4 regions of the Virgibacillus sp. Bac330 genome follow, and region 1 is predicted to be linked to each of the others. Evidence: riboswitches for the same ligand, from Rfam matches in the RefSeq annotation. Region 1 holds a riboswitch; each other region holds the start of a gene.
The links. A riboswitch is a leader RNA that binds a small molecule or an ion and turns the genes downstream of it on or off. The one in region 1 is predicted to bind thiamine pyrophosphate.
Positions count from the first base shown of each region.

Region 2: another riboswitch for thiamine pyrophosphate. It lies ahead of thiW (energy coupling factor transporter S component ThiW); the one in region 1 lies ahead of D9780_RS02280 (PTS galactitol transporter subunit IIC).
Region 3: another riboswitch for thiamine pyrophosphate. It lies ahead of tenA (thiaminase II); the one in region 1 lies ahead of D9780_RS02280 (PTS galactitol transporter subunit IIC).
Region 4: another riboswitch for thiamine pyrophosphate. It lies ahead of D9780_RS15565 (YkoF family thiamine/hydroxymethylpyrimidine-binding protein); the one in region 1 lies ahead of D9780_RS02280 (PTS galactitol transporter subunit IIC).

Region 1 covers NZ_CP033048.1:510,131-515,070, forward strand. The annotation lists gene codB (cytosine permease) at 1-878, shown strand, start outside; gene D9780_RS02275 (cytosine deaminase) at 881-2,146, shown strand; TPP riboswitch at 2,532-2,642, shown strand; gene D9780_RS02280 (PTS galactitol transporter subunit IIC) at 2,991-4,340, shown strand; gene D9780_RS02285 (PTS sugar transporter subunit IIB) at 4,342-4,626, shown strand; gene D9780_RS02290 (amidase family protein) at 4,866-4,940, opposite strand, start outside.
Region 2 covers NZ_CP033048.1:215,581-220,520, reverse strand. The annotation lists gene D9780_RS00955 (ABC transporter ATP-binding protein) at 1-828, opposite strand, end outside; TPP riboswitch at 1,472-1,578, shown strand; gene thiW (energy coupling factor transporter S component ThiW) at 1,817-2,311, shown strand; gene thiD (bifunctional hydroxymethylpyrimidine kinase/phosphomethylpyrimidine kinase) at 2,451-3,257, shown strand; gene thiM (hydroxyethylthiazole kinase) at 3,254-4,027, shown strand; gene thiE (thiamine phosphate synthase) at 4,125-4,706, shown strand; gene D9780_RS00930 (IS4 family transposase) at 4,934-4,940, opposite strand, start outside.
Region 3 covers NZ_CP033048.1:3,971,220-3,976,159, reverse strand. The annotation lists gene D9780_RS18465 (IS4 family transposase) at 1-986, opposite strand, end outside; gene D9780_RS18460 (copper homeostasis protein CutC) at 1,084-1,800, opposite strand; TPP riboswitch at 1,955-2,054, shown strand; gene tenA (thiaminase II) at 2,220-2,915, shown strand; gene D9780_RS18450 (response regulator transcription factor) at 3,210-3,863, shown strand; gene D9780_RS18445 (sensor histidine kinase) at 3,865-4,940, shown strand, end outside.
Region 4 covers NZ_CP033048.1:3,330,993-3,335,932, forward strand. The annotation lists gene D9780_RS15555 (response regulator) at 1-691, opposite strand, end outside; partial or broken gene lhgO (L-2-hydroxyglutarate oxidase) at 774-1,960, opposite strand; TPP riboswitch at 2,327-2,429, shown strand; gene D9780_RS15565 (YkoF family thiamine/hydroxymethylpyrimidine-binding protein) at 2,852-3,469, shown strand; gene D9780_RS15570 (ECF transporter S component) at 3,462-4,043, shown strand; gene D9780_RS15575 (ABC transporter ATP-binding protein) at 4,040-4,940, shown strand, end outside.

The DNA of each region.
Region 1 (4,940 bases):
TTCTTATTGGTATTGCGGGTATATTGATGACTTTTACCGCTTTTTTCGGCATGAAGGCTTTGGCTATTATTAGCTTTATTGCGGTACCGCTAATCGCTCTTCTCGGAGGAACTTCCGTATTAAAAGCAACAGAAAGTCTAGGTGGAGTACAAGTTTTATTGCAATACGAACCAGCTGAAACGATGAGTTTGGCTGTCGCACTTACAATCTGCATTGGTTCTTTTATAAGCGCAGGAACTTTAACACCTGATTTCACCAGATTTGCGCGAAAAAAACGTTCGGCAGTAGTTGCGACTGTGGTTGCTTTTTTCATCGGGAACACATTCATGTTTTTATTTGGAGCTGTAGGTTCTGTGGCAACGGGGCAAGCAGATATTTCTGAAGTTATGTTTATGCAAAATCTTATTTTACCTGCCATTATTGTTTTAGGGTTAAATATATGGACAACGAATGATAATGCCTTGTATGCATCAGGGCTTGGACTTTCTAACATTACGAAAATAGCAAAGCATAAAATTGTCATTTTTAATGGAATTATTGGTACATTAGGGGCCATGTGGTTATACAACAATTTTGTTGGCTTCTTAACGATTCTCGGTTCTGCTTTACCACCAATTGGAGCCATTTTGTTAGCTGATTTTTTCATTCTTCGCCGCGGCCATTATCGAGCTTTCCATGAAATGACATTTACCGCTATCAATTGGATTGCCCTTTTTGCTTGGGGAACAGGGATTGCTGCAGCAACTTTATTACCAGGTATCCCACCAATGAATGCGTTAATAGGTGCTGCAGTTACCCATGTTGTTGTTACGAAGCTTGTTGCTAGTGCAAAGGAAAAAGAAGTTATTCTAACCAATACAGAAAAGGTGGGGCAGTAAAAGTGATTATAAAAAATGCTAGATTACGCAATAAATCTGGGTTATGGGATATTAGTGTGACAGAAAAAACAATTACGTCTATTTCCCCTGCTAAGCAGCAGCATATAGGGGAAGTTCTTGACGTTACTGGTTCCTTAGTATTTCCTCCATTTATCGAACCTCATATTCATCTTGATACAACACTAACCGCAGGAGAGCCAAAATGGAATGAGAGTGGCACGTTATTTGAAGGCATTCAACGTTGGTCAGAGAGGAAGCAATCGTTAACGTATGAAGATGTGAAAGATAGAGCTACGCAAGCTTTGAAATGGCAAATTGCCCAAGGTATTCAGCATGTGCGCACCCATGTCGATGTAACTGATCCAAAGCTAACAGCACTACGAGCACTGCTAGAATTGAAGGAAGAAATGGCGGATTTTGTGAGCTTGCAACTAGTTGCTTTCCCACAAGAAGGTATTTTATCCTATCCGAATGGAAAAGAATTGTTGGAAGAAGCTTTGAAGTTAGGTGCAGATGTAGTCGGAGGAATTCCGCATTTTGAATTCACCAGGGGATATGGTGTGGAGTCGTTAAAAATTGCCTTCGATCTTGCTGAAAAATATGATCGATTAATTGACATTCATTGTGATGAAATCGATGATGAGCAATCTCGATTTGTAGAAGTAGTGGCGAAAGAAGCATATGAGCGGGGGCTAGGGCCCAGAGTAACTGCCAGTCATACAACAGCAATGGGATCTTATAATGATGCGTATGCTTATAAATTGTTTCGTTTATTAGAGATGTCAGAGATCAACTTTGTATCCAACCCACTTGTTAATATCCATTTGCAAGGGCGATTTGACTCTTATCCAAAACGTCGTGGTTTAACGAGAGTGAAGGAGTTATTAGAAGCAGGTATGAACGTATGTTTCGGTCATGATGATATCTTTGATCCTTGGTATCCGCTTGGCACAGGAAATATGCTTCAAGTACTTCATATGGGAGTTCACGTCGCTCAATTATTAGGGTACGAGCAAATTGTTGACTCAATGGATCTAATTACAACAAACAGTGCTAAAACAATGCATGTTGAACAAGAGTATGGTATAGAAGTTGGAAAACCAGCTAACTTCATCGTTTTGGGCGCAGAAAATACGTATGAAGCGATTCGTAAACAAGCTGTTGTCATGTATTCCATTCGCAATGGCAAGGTTGTTGCAAAAACGAAACCAAGTGAAACAAAGATACATGTAGGAACAGAGGAATATGTGGATTTTACTAGAAAATAAATAAGTGAAATGGAAAAACCTGCTGGATTTGTCCAGCAGGTTTTTAAAAGATAAGAAAGCATAAAAATTTGATGCTATGGCGTAACCTAATAACCGAATGGCCCCGTCATACTCCAGCACCCAACAACTAGGCGGCTTCACTCCATTGCCCTAAGATAAATCGTCATCGGTTCGTGTTTAAGAGGAAGGCCGACTAAAAACGGGCTTGCCGGAGGGCGTCGGCATACTCCTGTTGCAGGAGCATGATTACTAAAACTTTCGTTGATTCGTTCCAGTCACTACGTTGCTAACAAGTCGCCCGGAGCCTTTGTTCATGAACATTGCTAAAAAAACTTGACACTTGCACGTGCCAACCGATATATTATCTATACAATTAAAAATGAAAATAGTTCACTAGGGGTGCCGTATTTGTGGCTGAGATCAACGTGTGACGTTGGGACTCTTTGAACCTGATCTGGCGTTATAAACCAGCGGAGGGAAGTGGCAGAAACTTTGATTCTAATAATGGTTTGGAGCAAATTGATTAGCTTAGAATTCGAATGCGATGTCACTTTTCCTCAGGGAAGAAAGTGGCATTTTTTATTGCGCAAAAATTTTAGGCTTTAAGGTCTAAGCGAAATGTAATCCTTTGCTATAGAAATTTATGGATAACTAAGCTTTCTATTCATGAGAACGTCTTAGCTCCTATTGAGCAAAACTCGTCATCTCATGAAATTCACTTTTACCATTGGTAGATAAAGAAGTAATTGCTACTGTTATGGGAGTCAGCTAGGGGGAAGTTACCATGTTACATACGTTATCGATGTTGTACATGCAATGAGATATTGGCATGGGGGGAGAAATAATGTCTGTTTTACAGTGGTTTGTTGACTTGGGAGCTAGTGTTATGCTTCCATTTGTAATTTTTATTTTTGCATTAGTTTTGCGCACAAAGGTGAGCAAAGCTGTTCGCTCTGGATTAATCGTTGGCATTGGTTTTATTGGTATTAATCTTGTTATCGGACTATTAGGTGACAGCTTAGGACCTGCAATTGAAGCTATGGTTGACAAATATGGTTTAGAGCTCACCATTATTGATGTTGGTTGGCCAGCAGCTGCAGCTATATCATATGGAACCGTTCTAGGCAGTTTGACGATTCCAATAGGTATTGCTATCAATTTACTTCTATTATCGATTGGATTTACTCGGACACTAAATATTGATATATGGAATTTTTGGCATACTTCTTTTACAGCCTCATTAGTTTTGGTGTTGACCAATCATTTCGCTATGGCTGTTGGAGTAATGATTGTTCATCATATAGTATTGCTTTTGCTTGGTGACTGGATTCAGAGGGATATCCAATCCTTTTATGGATTTAAACAGATTACTTTCCCGCATGGGGCTTCTGCTCCATCTTATATCGTAGCCAAACCTTTAAATTACGTATTTGATCGGATTCCTAAATTTAATAAGCTACAGGCAAATCAAGCGTCCATTCAAAAACATCTGGGTGTGTTTGGTGATACGACAGTAATGGGGGTGGTCATCGGTTTATTTATTGGTGTACTGGCAGGATATGACCTTAAAAATACGTTAACTTTAGCAATGCAGACAGGGGCAGTGCTTGTCTTATTACCACGTATGGTCGCTTTATTAATGGAAGGACTTGCACCTGTTTCAGAAGCCGCTGGAAATTATATGAAGCAACGTTTTCCAAAGAGAAATTTATATATTGGAATGGATAGTGCTTTAGCGGTGGGGCATCCAGCCGTTTTATCAGCTTCTTTGTTATTAGTGCCCATCACACTGTTGTTAGCTGTGATATTACCAGGTAATAAAGTGTTACCTTTTACAGACTTAGCGACGATTCCTTTTCTTATTGCTTTAATGGTACCTGTTTTTAAAGGTAATATAATTCGGACAGTTATTGGTGGAGCTTTTTATATTGGCATTGGTCTTTATATTGCAACTTGGGTTGCTCCTTTAGTAACAACGACAGCGATAAGTGCCGATTTTAATATGGAAAATTACGCGACGATTTCTTCGCTTGTAGATGGTGCAGTGTGGACAACTTTTCCTTTCATTTGGTTACCGGGAAGAATGCAGTGGTTTAGCTTTATAGTTTTTGGGGCATTTATTATGGTTTTATTCATCTATGTTAACAGACGAAGTAGACACAAACATAAAAATAATTCCTATTGGAGGAAATAAAATGATTAAAATACTCGTAATTTGTGGTACTGGGGTCGCAACTTCTACAATGGTGAAAGAAAAAATACGTGAGTGGCTAGAAAAAGAAAAGCTCATACATCAAGTATCGCTTTTTCAATCTAGTGTAGCAGAAGCAGTAAATCAATATGATACGTATGATATTGTTATCTCAACGACTATTGTACCTGATGAAATGAAAGATTACGTGATTGACGGCACGCCATTTATATCGGGATTAGGGGGAGAGGAAATGTATCAAATAATTCGTGAAAAAGTATTTAGCTGAGAATAGAATTATGCTGAACAAATCGTACAGTTTATTGTACAAGCAGAACTACAGCTTACGTTTTGAGAATGGGCGATCAGTCTTGTCTTTTTTAAGCTTAAACAAACGATGCGGTTGGAAGGAAGTCTCACGTATGGAGTACTCCCTTCCAAACATATATCATCGTTTGGCGATAAAAACACTACTATCATTATTGTAGAAGTGGGTATTTTGTTGCTCTTATTACGCAAGTAACTCAGTTACAACTTAGGAGCCTTACGATTTTTTGTCTTTTGTTCATAAGCGTAGCCAATTTGAAATAGATCTTGTTCTAG
Region 2 (4,940 bases), 290 kb from region 1:
ACCTGGAATAGAATATAATTGTTGTTCTGTTTTCTTCACATTTGGTAATGAACGAATTAATCCTTTTGTATAGGGGTGGTTAGGATATTTTAATATTTCTCTCGTCGTCCCTTCTTCGATGATTTGCCCAGCATACATCACTGCGACGCGATCACAAATCTCTGCAACGACACCTAAATCATGTGTGATGAACAGAATAGCTGTCTGCTTTTCTTGATTTAACTGTCGCATTAAATCGAGTATTTGTGCCTGTATCGTTACATCAAGTGCTGTTGTTGGTTCATCCGCTATTAACAAATCTGGTTCGCAAGCCATCGCCATTGCAATCATGACCCGCTGTCGCATTCCACCTGATAATTGATGCGGATAACTAGCGACAATAGCATTTGCCCTAGGAATTCCAACAAGTTCTAATAATGTAATCGCTTTGTTACGCGCTTCTTTTTTGCTTGTTTTTTCGTGTAGTCGAATCGCTTCTATCATTTGATTACCAATGGTAAATAAAGGATCTAAAGATGTCATTGGTTCCTGAAAAATCATAGCAATTTCATTTCCCCGTATCTGTTTCATTCTTTTAGGAGAAGCTGATACGATATTTTCCCCTTTAAAATAAATGTCACCACTTACAATTTTGCCAGGCGGGCTAGGTATTAATTGCATGATGGATAAGGATGTGACGCTTTTTCCACAGCCCGATTCTCCAACAATACCAACGACCTCTCCTTTACATACAGATAAACGAACCCCATTCACAGCGGGAACCTCCCCTTTTTCCGTAAAAAAATGCGTATGGACATCTTTTAGTTCCAGTATGACTTCTTTGGACATTCTGATTTCACCTCGTTTCTTACAAATTTCCACCACTCTAAAGCACCTCAACTTTAGAAATAGATAGTTTCTTGCCATATATTTGCGGTGGATGTTGTCATGCCTTTACATTTTAAACTCGCAAATAGGTATCTTGTTAACAAACTAAAAATTCAGTCTATTGAAACAGTTTTTTCCCCGGTTCATTATCACCTGTAAGGAATATCTTGCATTTACTTATTTTGTAATAGATTTGTTCCCCCTCCTTTCACTTTCTGATTTATCCTTCTATAATCTCATGGAGTAGATCACCACCTCTTCATGAAAGCGTTTCTAATATACCGATGAAAAACTAGGATTTTAGAACCATCTTGTAATGCTTATCATATTCATGTCCACATGAAATTATTAACCTTTCTTTTAAAAGTTTTGAATATGTTTTAACTTCATCTATAAAAGATGGACCGTAATTTTATAGAAAGTGGATTTGCAGGCCATTATTCAAAACAGGCAATTATTTTCCCTTTACAACTATCTCTAAACCACGCAAGTACAATTCAAGGTAATAAAGATGCGGAAAGGTACTAGCTTTTTCCATGACAAACATCTACCATTTTGTTAAGCTTGATGTGTTAGCGTTTAATATTTTAGTAGAATATTTTATAAGAACTACTAGGGGAGCCTATCATGGGCTGAGAAGAAGCAATAGCTTCTGACTCTTATTGACCTGATCTGGTTAAGACCAGCGGAGGGAAGTAGTAGAGATTCTCTTTCTATATTTCTTCTTCTAAGTCAGGTTCTGTCTGGGGTCTGACTTTTTTTGCATGTTAGGAAAAGATAAGGTTTATAGGATGAGTAACATGGCGTTATGCTTGTTCCTTTTGTTCTATTCTATTCGTCGACAACGACTTCTCGTTTAGAATGAAAGAAACCTTACAGCAACTTCTATTAAAAATGCTGTTCTTCACTACTTTCCTCTTAGTAAAATAGACAAAAGCAAGGTGATGCTATGAAAAAAACATACACATTAACATTAATGGCTGTCTTTGTTGCTATTGGCACACTAGCAGCACAATTTCTTTGGTTCCCTGCTGGATTTGCCAAAGCGTACCCCGTGCAACATGCTGTTAATGTGATGGCAGCTATTACGTTAGGACCTGGACCTGCTGTAATAATAGCTTTTATGATTGGTCTGTTACGAAATATGCTAGGACTTGGAACTTTATTAGCATTTCCAGGAGCCATGGTAGGAGCATGGTTTGCAGGTTTACTGTATCGTAGATTTGAGAAGAAACGATGGGCTGTCATTGGAGAAAGTATAGGGACTGGAATTGTAGGATCCTTGCTTGCCGTACCCATTGCTCGCTTATTCATGGACAGTAGTGCCGGAGCTCTATTCTTTGTCCCGTCATTTTTAGCAAGTAGCATTTCTGGAGCTTTTTTAGGGTGGTTTATTGTTTCACGCGTGAATACAGATAAGCTGATTCGTATACAAAGGCAGTAATAAACTGGCTTTAAGTCCAAGACTATATGATAACTATTTATATGTTTGGGAATCATTCTAGATAGTAGTTCGCTCGAAAATGAGCCATCATGGTTCACGAAATATACTGGCAATTATATAAAGAAAGGAAGCGAATAATTTGAAACCAATTCCATGTGCATTAACGATTGCAGGAACTGACCCAAGTGGAGGTGCAGGTATTCAGGCAGATCTGAAAACATTTCAAGAGTTAACTGTTTATGGTATGTCCGTCATCACATCGATTGTTGCACAAAATACAACTGGTGTACAAAATGTCCACCATATCCCTATTGATATGATAGATGAGCAATTGCAATCTGTTTTTTCTGACATGCCTGTACACAGTCTAAAAACAGGCATGATTGCCAATGAATCGATGATGCGCGTCATCCAAAAACAACTTACTAGTACAGACGCATACTACGTCATGGACCCTGTTATGGTTGCTACTAGCGGCGATCCTTTAATTGCCGAAGAAGCAAGAGATTATTTAAAAGAACAGCTTCTACCTTTAGCAACTGTTGTTACGCCAAATATTCCAGAAGCAGAATTTATTACTGGCAACAAAATCCATGATGTTAACGATTTACAAGAAGCAGCCAAAGAAATGGTGGATAAACATGGTGCTCGGGCTGCCCTAGTAAAAGGTGGACATATGCATGGAGATGCCATTGACTATTTATATGATGGACATAAGATGCATACCTTTCACTCCAAACGCTTTGACACAACAAGTACGCATGGCACTGGTTGTACGTACTCGGCAGCCATTACCGCTCATTTAGCTAAAGGCCTGCCGTTATATGAAGCGGTAAAAGAGGCTAAACAATTTGTTACAGCAGCTATTAAGCATTCTTTCCCATTAGGCGCTGGGAACGGCCCTACCAACCATTGGGGAATTCGTGAAGAAAGGGTGAAACAATGAATACATCAATTATAGAGCAAGTTAGGGAGGCCAATCCGTTAATTCACAATTTGACAAATGAAGTCGTGATGAATTTTACTGCTAATGGTTTACTAGCTTTTGGGGCTTCACCGATTATGGCAAAAGCAACAGAAGAAGCAGAAGAAATGGCGTCCATTTCTAATGGTGTGCTTATAAATATTGGTACATCAACATTGACAGAGCTACCAGCAATGAAGCTTGCTGGTAAAGCCGCCAACAAAAAAGACATCCCAGTAGTACTAGACCCTGTTGGCATTGGCGCCACATCATTTCGTAAAGATGTCGTTAAACAATTATTACAAGAAGTACAATTTACTGTTATTAAAGGAAATGCAGGCGAAATGGCTAAGCTAGTTGATATGCCATGGGAAGTAAAGGGGGTAGAATCTGTCGGAGATGGTGATGGCAAAGAGATTGCTAAAAAAGTAGCCAACATGTATCATACGACTGCTGTAGTAACAGGAGAGACGGACTATATTTGTAGTAACAATGAAACAGTAATAGAAAACAGAAGCGGGCATGTCTATTTGGAAAAAATTACAGGTGCTGGTTGTTTGCTAGGCTCTATTATAGCTGCTTGTCTAACTACAGATGCGAAAGTAGAAGAACAAGCATTTGCAGCCGTACAATTTTATGGATTAGCAGCCGAGTATGCTGCTAAACAAGAGCATGTTCAAGGTTCTGGCAGCTTTCTTCCGGCCTTTATTGACGCATTGTCCAATGAAATAGATCAACTTAACACCAAATAATATGTAGAAAAACTTTCCTTTCGCAAAAGCTAAACGTTAAGTAAATAAGGAGGCTAGAGGCTTGCATTTACAAACAGCTTTACGTAAATATTTCATCATGGGAAGCCAAAATTGTGATCGAGACCCGAAGCAAGTTTTAAGAGAAGCGATTCAGGCAGGTATTACAGCTTTTCAATATCGCGAAAAAGGATCTGATGCTTTATCTGGCAACCAAAAAATACAATTAGGAAAAGAATTGCGCGCTATCTGTTGTCAACATAACATTCCGTTTTTTATCAATGATGATGTAGAGTTAACAGAAGTTTTAGAGACTGATGGCATACATGTCGGTCAAGATGATAAAGACGCAAAAGAATTGCGCCAACAGTTTCCAAATAAATGGATTGGACTTTCTGTTTCTAACCTAGAAGAACTGCATGCCAGCCCGCTGGATTACGTTGACTATCTTGGCGTCGGCCCCATTTTCCCGACTTCGACAAAAGAAGATGCAAAGATGGCAGTAGGTACAGGCTTTATAACAGAAATAAAACGGCTGTACCCCAACATGCCAATTGTTGGGATAGGCGGAATTAACACGGAAAATGCGGCAGCTGTTATGGAAGCGGGCGCTGATGGCGTTTCTGTTATATCGGCAATTACTAAAGCTCCCGATATAGAAGAAGCAATCGCAAAACTATAAAGGAAGCCAAACCAAGTAGATAAACTTGGCTTGTCGCCAAGTCTTATGGCGAATGGCATAGTTTTTCTTATACTATAAACCACTAGCATTGCATAAATGTGGTTTGAAAATTCAGTAAACATCTTTGCAGGATTTTTTGCCAAAAAGACAAAGGCTAAACAAAGGTGGTCTGTCCATTTGGAAAAATTATACAATTAAACTATTAGCAACAACGACACTGTATGTATTTACGGA
Region 3 (4,940 bases), 1.0 Mb from region 1:
AAACAGTAAGCAATAAGTGCAAGGAAAATTTGATTTTGAATGGCAGTTTCGCTCATGCCATAAAAGTGTTTGATCTTTACATGCTGTTTGAGCCACTTGAAAAATAGCTCAATGGTCCATCGTTGACGGTAAATTTCACTAATCTCTTCGGAGTCTAGATCGAAACGGTTAGTAATTAATCGTAGAATGTTTCCCTTTGTATCCACTACTTCAAGTAGGCGGAATACATTCTCTGTACGATTTTGCGTCGAACCGATGTAAACCATCTTGTCGGATAAAACCGTAGAATCTTTAGGTATAGAAAATGATTCTACTTCACGAGTGATGGCGTTTTTCTTCAGTCTTGATACGAAAAAATAGCCTTCATCTGTCATTCGATCAAATCGTTCATAATCAACGTATCCACGGTCAAACACATACATGGCTTCTTTGTCGTCTACGAGAACTTCCAGTTGATTTCTGTCATGTTCTTTGGCTGTTGTAATCACTGCTTTTTCAGGATAGACGGTGTCTTTATTCATAAATACAAGTCGTAAATGTAGCTTAACTCCTGCTTTTGTTTTACGGAACTTTGCCCACTTATGATTCGTTAAGTTCAATGGAAGCGTGCTAGAATCAATGATTTTCAATGGCATGTATTTCCCGTTTTTAAATTGGATACCTTTTATTTTGTAAACAAGTTCCAAGAATAAATGGGAAAGGATCATTGGATTCATTTCATTATTCTTCCTTGATAGCTGAGATGTACTAATCGATTCAAACCCCAGTGCTTTTTGAAGTCCATCATCTATTAGGGCATCGCTCATTTCTTCCAAGCTCTCGAATCCTTGCAGTTGGGCAAGTAACATAAGCTTTATATACGCTGCAGTTGTTAGCTTTTTTGTGTAGTAATCTTGTTTATTTTCTTCTACTTGTTCAAATAGTTTTTTCGTATTTATAGGTGAAACCCATTTACCAAATGATGATTTTAGTGTATTCTTGTCCATACGGATTATCCTTTACTTTTGGATTTGGACAGGAACCACCTGTACTTCCATTGTAAAGGATTTTTTTGTATCATGAACACATAATTATTGAACATTTTCAGTATTTTGAATCATCAGGTTTAATTAATGCAATGCTAGTGATATTTTTTATGTGTTGTATCTTGCTGCGATCCAGTTTATAGGCGAATGAATCATTCCTTCTAACGCCAGAACCGAAGTGGAATGCATGGGGCTTCACTTGCTCGTATACATCAGCAAATGTTGCTGGCTTTAAACCATGCCCCACCATCATATTTACATGCGTATCCGCAGCCAAATCAATCAATTGTTGTAGCTGCGGAATAGCCTCAGGTGCTTTATAGTTACCTCCTGCAGTTAACACTGTCGTTATTTGCTTATATTGTGCCAAGCATGCTAACGCTTCTTCTTGGTCACGAGCAAAATCAAACGCCCGATGAAAAGTTACATCTAAATCATCAGCCACGTCTAATAACTGTTTCAACACTTCTTCATCAATCGTTTTTTCAGTAGTCAATGACCCAATAACGATACCGTTTGCACCCATCTTTTTAATCAGATCTATATCTGCCTTCATCGTGTCTATATCGTATTTGTTGTATACAAATGATTGACTATGTGGACGAACCATGACATTGATAGGCAGATGGACAGCTTCAACTGCTTTTTTTAGTAAACCGTAACTTGGTGTAAGCCCTATTTCTGCCATCGCAGGGCTAAGTTCAATCCGATCTGCTCCATACTGCTCTGCTTCTATCACATCCGTTAAGTTCGTAGCAATAACTTCTAAAAGCATGAACAACCCTCTCCTTTACATACAATACCCTTATCCTACCTGATGAGAGCGCCTTTTAATAGACCAAAAAGATGCAAAGAACCTAACTACTATCCTCACTTCCTTTGCCTAAATCTATCATCTATGCTTTAATGACAATACATAGTGTTATTATATATCTCACTAGGGGAGCAATTTTATTGCTGAGAAAGGAAACTTGACCCTTTGAACCTGATCTAGTTTGTACTAGCGTAGGGAAGTGACAACTTGCATGAATAGTAATCAGGCAATCACTTCCCCGTTCTATTTACATCGTAGAATGGGGAATATTATTTTCTCCAGATGCAAGTACGTCTTATCCTGAACTACAAAGGTTTGTTGTTTCCACATCTTCTCTAGCATTAAAATAATTTCAATTATCGAGAGGAGAATATAGTATGATGCAACAACTATTTACAGATCGTTTATGGAAAAAGGTAGAGCCCATTTGGAAATCCTATTTGGAGCATCCATTTGTAAAAGGGTTAGGAGAAGGTTGGCTTGATAAGGAAAAGTTCAAGCATTGGATGAAGCAAGACTATGTTTATTTAATAGAATATTCTCGCTTGTTTGCATTAGGAAGCGCGAAAGCACATGATTTATCAACAATGACAACGTTTGCCAATTTACTTCATGGAACCTTGCATATGGAAATGGATTTACATCGTAACTATGCAAGCAAGTTTGGCATAACTGCTGATGAATTAGAAGAAACAGAAGCGGCGGCAACAACGACTGCATACACAAGTTATATGCTAAATGTGGCACAACAAGGTGGCATAGAAAATACAGTCGCCGCCGTACTGGCTTGTGCTTGGAGTTATAATTACATTGGCAAAGCATTGGCAGCCTGGCCAAACGCCTTGGAACATGAATTTTACGGCAATTGGGTACAAATGTATTCCTCCGAAGATTTTACAGCACTAGCTAACGATTGCATTGATTTAATTAATACAATTGCGGAAGATAAACCAGAACACGAGTTAGCCATCTTGGAAGATATCGTTGTGAAAACGAGCTATTTTGAATATATGTTCTGGGATATGGCAGAACATCAAGCCATGTGGCCTATCCCTGTAGCTGCCCAAAACTTATAATTCTTCGTAAATCTTTATCCGTTGAAATGGTAACTTAGATTAATTTCGGACGGCATCATCTGCGGTTTTTAACTTCATAAAAATCCGCAAAGCTCATCATTTAAAAGCTACGGCTATCACCATAAAGACTTGGTGACATGTCGTAGCTTTCTTTATTCCTTAAGTAGAACGATGCAATAGCTTGCTAACAGTCTATTATAACCTATAGATTTCGAAAGGATATATATACCAGATAAATATGATACAACATTGTTACACAGATAATTTATAATGAAAGAGAGGGAGGTTTGCCCAATGGTGCGAATACTAATCGTTGAAGATGAAAAACCAATATCTGACTTAATAAAAATGAGTCTCGGAGATGCAGGATATGAATGTTTCTGTGCCTATGATGGAGAACAAGCTGCTGATATGATCGAAGCAAATCATTTTGATTTAGCAATTTTAGATATTATGCTCCCCAAAATTAATGGCTATGATTTACTAGAATATATCCAGCCTTACGATATACCAGTCATATTTTTAACTGCCAAATCAGATGTAACGGATAAAGTAAAAGGGTTAAAGCTTGGAGCGGAAGACTACCTAACGAAACCTTTTGAAATCGTAGAATTGCTAGCCCGAGTGGAAACTGTTTTACGCAGATATGATAAAAACAAACGATTTATAGAATTGTTTGATATAAAAATAGATACGCTTTCCAGAGTCGTAACCAAATCAGGAAAAACTGTTAATCTAACAGCGAAAGAGTACGACTTATTATTATTATTTATTAACAATAAAAATATTGCTCTATTTCGGAGTAACATCTCTATGAAAGTTTGGGGAGAAGATTTTGTCGGCGAAAGCAGGACGATTGACCTGCACGTACAACGTATGCGACAAAAGCTTGGTTTAAAGGATAAAATCGTAGCAGTCTATAAGGTGGGCTATAGACTGGAGGTATAGCATGAAATTATTTTGGAAAATATTTTATTCCACGATGATCGTATCTGTCTCCTGCTTCAGCATTGGAAGTTATATATTAATTGACTCCGCTTTTCAAGATTCTATCAAGCGCGAAGCCACTTCTGTATTTGAGGAAAATGATATTTTAAGATACTCGCTACAAAAAGAATTACGAGAGGCTTCCGTATCGGATTTTTACTTCGCTGATGAAAAAAACAAGGAATCAGCATCCAATGAAGAGCTACTTATAACCGTTGCCTCCTCCTTAACCATTTATGAATCTGGTGGAGAACTTACTTTTCGCATTAGTAACCAGGACGGAGATATCGTATACGATAATTTTAATGAAGATTTAAGTAACGATGCCGTTACACAAGTATCGAATCAATCTAAAGGCTACCAAGTAAAAAATGTTAATGGGAAATATTTTCTTCACGCTATGACACCACTTCAATTACATGAAGATTTATTCTACATTGAAAACTTTCGAGAAATATCCGATATTTTTGCGAGTAAAAATGACCAATGGACAATGTATATGTATATTACGCTGCTGATGATTGGAATAGGTGCAATCGTCATGCTAGTCACTGCATGGCTACTGACAAAACCGATCTATAAATTATCGAAAGCAACGAAACAGATTGCTAAAGGAAATTTTGAAGAACGAACGATTGTTAGCAGCTATGTTGAGGTTGAGGAATTATCCCGCAATTTTAATTTTATGGCTGAACATATTGAAGAAATGATTTCTCAGTTAAAAGAAGCCAATCAAAGGCAAGAAACATTTATTGGGAGTATTAGCCATGAATTAAAAACACCACTTACTACCATGATTGGTTATGCAGATATGCTTCGCTCTAAAAAGTTAGATTCAGAACAAACATTTATGGCAGCGAATTATATTTTTCAAGAAGGAAAGCGAATTGAGGAGTTAACAATGAAATTACTCGATTTGTTGGTATTAAAAAAACGAGATATTGAAACAAAACCCATAAAAGCAACTGCCTTTTTCAGCCCCTTGCAACAGTACATGGAACCTATTTTTGAAAAAGCAAACATGGAATTTTATGTGGA
Region 4 (4,940 bases), 1.6 Mb from region 1:
TACGCATGAGCTGATAACGATTTACAGGTCTGCCTACAGTTCCATACTGTAAGACAATTTCAACTGCACCCCTTTTTTCTAAATAATCTAAATACCTTCTTGCGGTAACTCGGGAAATTCCTATACAGGAAGCTGCTTCATCAGCTGAAATAGAACTATTTTTGCGTTCTAATAAGTTGGTAATTTGCTGTAATGTTTGCTTATTCAATCCTTTTGGAAGCGCATTCGCTTTATAGTTTGCTTCTGACCGCTTATTGATCCACATGTCAATCATTTCTTGGTCAACGCTATCGTTGCCATAGAAATGAAGATGATAATCTCGATACTTGTTTAATGCCTCTACTAAACGACTATACTTAAATGGCTTTATAAGATAATCAAACGCCCCATGCTGCATCATATTGCGAACCATTTCCCTATCTTCTGCAGCAGAGATGACAATTACTTCCACATTTATATTGTGATGTCGAAGCGCCTTTATCGTCTGAATTCCATCTTGTTCAGGCATATAAATATCGAGTAATACGAGATTGGGCTGATAGATTTGACAATGCTCGACACCTGTTTTTCCATCTCTTGCAGTAGCGACAACAATGAAACCGTTTACTTTTTCTACCATCTTTTTGTTTACTTCCTGCACCATGGGATCATCTTCAATGATAACAACTTTTACCTCTGTATTTTTACACATTCGTATCTCCCTCTCTTCGGACTTGATCCCGTATTCCCCCTTGTAATAAAATTGTAAAATGAAGCTTTCCTAGTGAAAAAACTTATGATAATGATGCCCGTTCAGCTATCATCCTACCAATCTCTAGCGAAGCTGTTGCAGCGGGCGAAGGTGCATTGCAAACGTGGAGCACATTTTTTCCGGGTATAATAAAAAAGTCATCAAGGAGTGTTCCATCTCGAAGCATAGCTTGTGCGCGTACACCAGATGGAGCTTTTATCATATCTCTGTTTGGATTTCTGGAATAAAACGCTGCAAACTTTTTACAAATAATGCTTTATACAAAGAACGCGACATTTCCATTGCGCCCACCTTTATATTTGCCTTTGCTAATTGCCAAAATCCTGGAAATAACAACGTAGCTAGTACTTCTTTCCTATCTATGTCCCACTTATTGTATCCTTCTTTTTTAAGACTCCATACTGCATTAGGGCCTGCATGCACTTCACCATGAATTCCTCTCGTCAAATGTACGCCTAAAAATGGATACTTTGGGTCTGGTACTGGATAGACCAAATTTTTTACTACATAATGTTTCGTTGCTTTTAATGTAAAATACTCCCCACGAAAAGGGATAATCTTTACATCCGTTAAAATACCCGACTGTTTAACCAATTGGTCGCTATGCAAGCCCGCACAATTGATAACCTTTCTAGCGATCAAAGATTGATGATTCGTATCTATCGTTACTTCAAATCCTTTCTCATTTATTTGATGCGCTTGTGTATTTAAAAACAAATCAACTCCTTGGTTTGCGAGTAACTCTACTAATTTATAAGCCACCTGTTGATAATCCACAATACCTGTTGTCGGTATATACAAGCCTCCTTCTGCTTGAACATATGGCTCATGATCAATAACTTCCTCTCTTTGTAATTTTGTTATTTGTAAACCATTTTTACAACCTCGGTGATACAGTTGATCCATAAACGGTAATTCTCGCTTTCTTGTAGCTACAATGATTTTGCCACAAACTTCATGTTTCACCTCATATTTTTGACAAAATGCAATCATAGAATTTCTACCCTTCACCGCTAATTGGGCCTTTAAGCTACCAGGTTTATAATAAATGCCACTATGAATGACCCCACTGTTCCTCCCTGTTTGATGAGCTGCCCAGGCTGCTTCTTTCTCCAATACGGCAATGGATGAATGCGGATGCTTTGTTTTCAGCTGCCATGCCGTTGCTAAACCTACAATACCTCCACCAATAATAATGTAATCATACATGCACGAATTCCCCCTTTCCTTACTTCAATTAGGTCTCCAATCTGTATATTCAACATATTATCTTAATTAAATAATTATTTCGAATTAAACCAGTCTTTAAACTAAATGTAACAACTTGAAACATAGCTAAAGCAAAAACAGCTGTGCAATTTCACAATCAACATGGTTTTTCGCATCACCATAACCTATTTAGTATGAAATGGACCACCTTTTGCAACCAAATTTAAACAAAAACAGATAGACTGCTATTTTCGATAAGGTAATGGTATTTACTATGCAAGTTACTTATAAGCTTCAAACAAATTGGTTGTGAACGTTGACGTTCTATACTATAATTCACTATAACAAACTATAAAACCGCATAACTATTTGCACTAGGGGAGCTATTTTAGATGGCTGAGAGGATAATTTCTGACCCTTAATACCCGATCTGGATAATACTAGCGTGGGGAAGTGCAGTCAAAACCAGAGAGTACAACATACATAGTCTATTTGGTAAAGACTGCCTTCTTCACGAATGCAGTCTTTTTTGTGGTCTAGGAAATTATAAAATTTTGCAGCTGTGGATAAACTAACTAAGTTATTTAGCCACGTCCGGCGCAAGCGCCCAGCAACTAGGCGACTTCACTCCATTGCCTTACGATAGTTCTAATTAGGAAGGCGACGAAAGACGGGCTTGCCGCAGGGCGACGGCATACTCCTGTTGCAGGAGCATGATTCCTAAAACTTTCGTTGATTCGTTCCACTCGCTACGTTGCTAACCGGGCACACCGAGCCTTTGTTCTATGTGAAAATTTGTTTATAAAAGTTCAAAACGAGTTCCTTTGCGCTTGTAGCACAATTTCATCGCGGTACATTATAAAACTATGATTTATAGAAGGAGGAAGAAAATTGAATAATCCATTTCATACTTGCCACAACAGTAGAATAGCTGGCTGTGATTTTGCCATTTATCCGATGACAGATCAATTTGTGGATGTTATTACAACAGCATTAAAAGAAGTAGACACATCTAAAGTTTGGGTGAAAACAACGGACGTCGGTACATGTGTGAGAGGAAAAATCACCCATGTATTTGATGTCACAAAAGCTTTATTTCTTCATGCCGCACAAACAGGTTACCATGTCGTATTTAGTGGTACCTATTCTATCGGTTGTCCAGGAGATTCTGATGGGGATGTATTTTTAGCTGAAGATGACCGACGATTAAACGAGGCAGAGAGCAAGAAGATCAAACAAGAGGTAGCTGGAAAGTTTTCTCTCTATCCATTAGGTGGCGGCGACTATATGAATCTCATTTACGACCAAATTGAAGCCATGAAAAAGCAAAACATCCGCGTATCCTCCATTCATTACGCCACACGATTAGATGGGGATGGGAAGGATGTATTTAATGGCTTGGAACAAGTCTTTGTCAACATGGAACATAGTGGATCTTCTCACACCGTTATGACGACGACAATATCAGCTAACAGTCCTTCTAAAAAGGATGTGAACAGTGATGACTAACTGGCGTTTAAAAGAAATTATTGTTATGGCTGTTTTATCGGTCGTATTTGGGATTGTCTATTTAGCTTTCCTCCCAGTAGGAAAGCTACTTGTATCATTTATGGGCCCCATTGGTTATGACTTTATTTTTGGAATTTGGTTTATCGTATCCATTATTGCGGCCTATATATTACGTAAACCAGGAGCGGCTTTTCTATCCGAAACAATTGCCGCTACGGTGGAAATGCTCTTAGGCAATGCGATGGGGCCAATCATTATTATTACTGGAATGATCCAAGGGCTTGGTGCAGAGACTGCTTTTGCTGCGACAAGATATAAACGCTATTCCTTATGGGTATTAATGCTTGCAGGAGTTGGAGCAGCGATTTTTAGTTTTGTTTGGGGCTATTTTCGTGGCGGATATGCTGCTTTAAGCACACCTTATGTGATTAGCATGCTCATCGTTAGAATGATCAGTGGCGCAATTATTTCCGGTGTACTTGGAAAAGCAATTAGTGACTCACTAGCTAAGACAGGTGTATTATCTAGTTTTGCCCTTGGAAAGCAAATAGATAAAGCGAGGTCTGTATCATGATTCAAGTGCGCGAACTCACACTTTGGTTTAACGAGCATGAACACCCTACTATCAACAAGCTATCCTTTGATTTGCGTTCTGGCGAAACGATGCTTCTACTCGGACCAAGTGGCAGTGGAAAAAGCACATTAACTTGTTGCTTAAACGGGATTTACCCTCGCGAACTTGATGGGGAAATAGCAGGAGATATCCATATCTTTGGGACTTCGATTCAAGATACGAAACCTGGAGAAATGAGTAAACATGTCGGTGTCGTCTTCCAAGATCCTGAAAGTCAATTTTGTATGTTGACGGTAGAAGATGAGATCGCTTTTGGATTGGAGAACATCGACACACCGAGAGATAAAATTGCCACAAAGATAGACGAAGTATTGCAGATGGTAGGCTTAACCGCTTATAAAGAAGCAAACATTCATTCTCTATCTGGAGGACAAAAGCAAAAGCTCGCGCTAGCATGCATCCTAGCACTTGAACCCGACTTTGTAATTTTAGACGAGCCAACTGCTAATTTAGATCCACTAGCAAAACAGGCATTCATTCAAACGATGAAACATATTCAGGAAGATAAAAAAATTGGGCTCATTGTTATTGAACATCAATTGGACGGGTGGATCTCTTTTATAGAGAGAGCCTTTATTTTATCCAAAGCAGGACATGGTGTATTTGATGGTTCTTTAACAGAAGCGATTACAAAACATGCGGACCTTTTTCAATTAGAAGGCATTGCACTTCCGTCTATTACGGAACTCGCGTTACAAGCTTGTGACAATAATCAAGCAGCTTTTTCAAAAATCCCTTTCACTTACGAAGATTTTACAACGCATATGTCCTATTTGGATCAAACGTTTTTAGAAACAACTGCCAAAAAAAGCTGCGCATTGGAACCTATCATAGAAG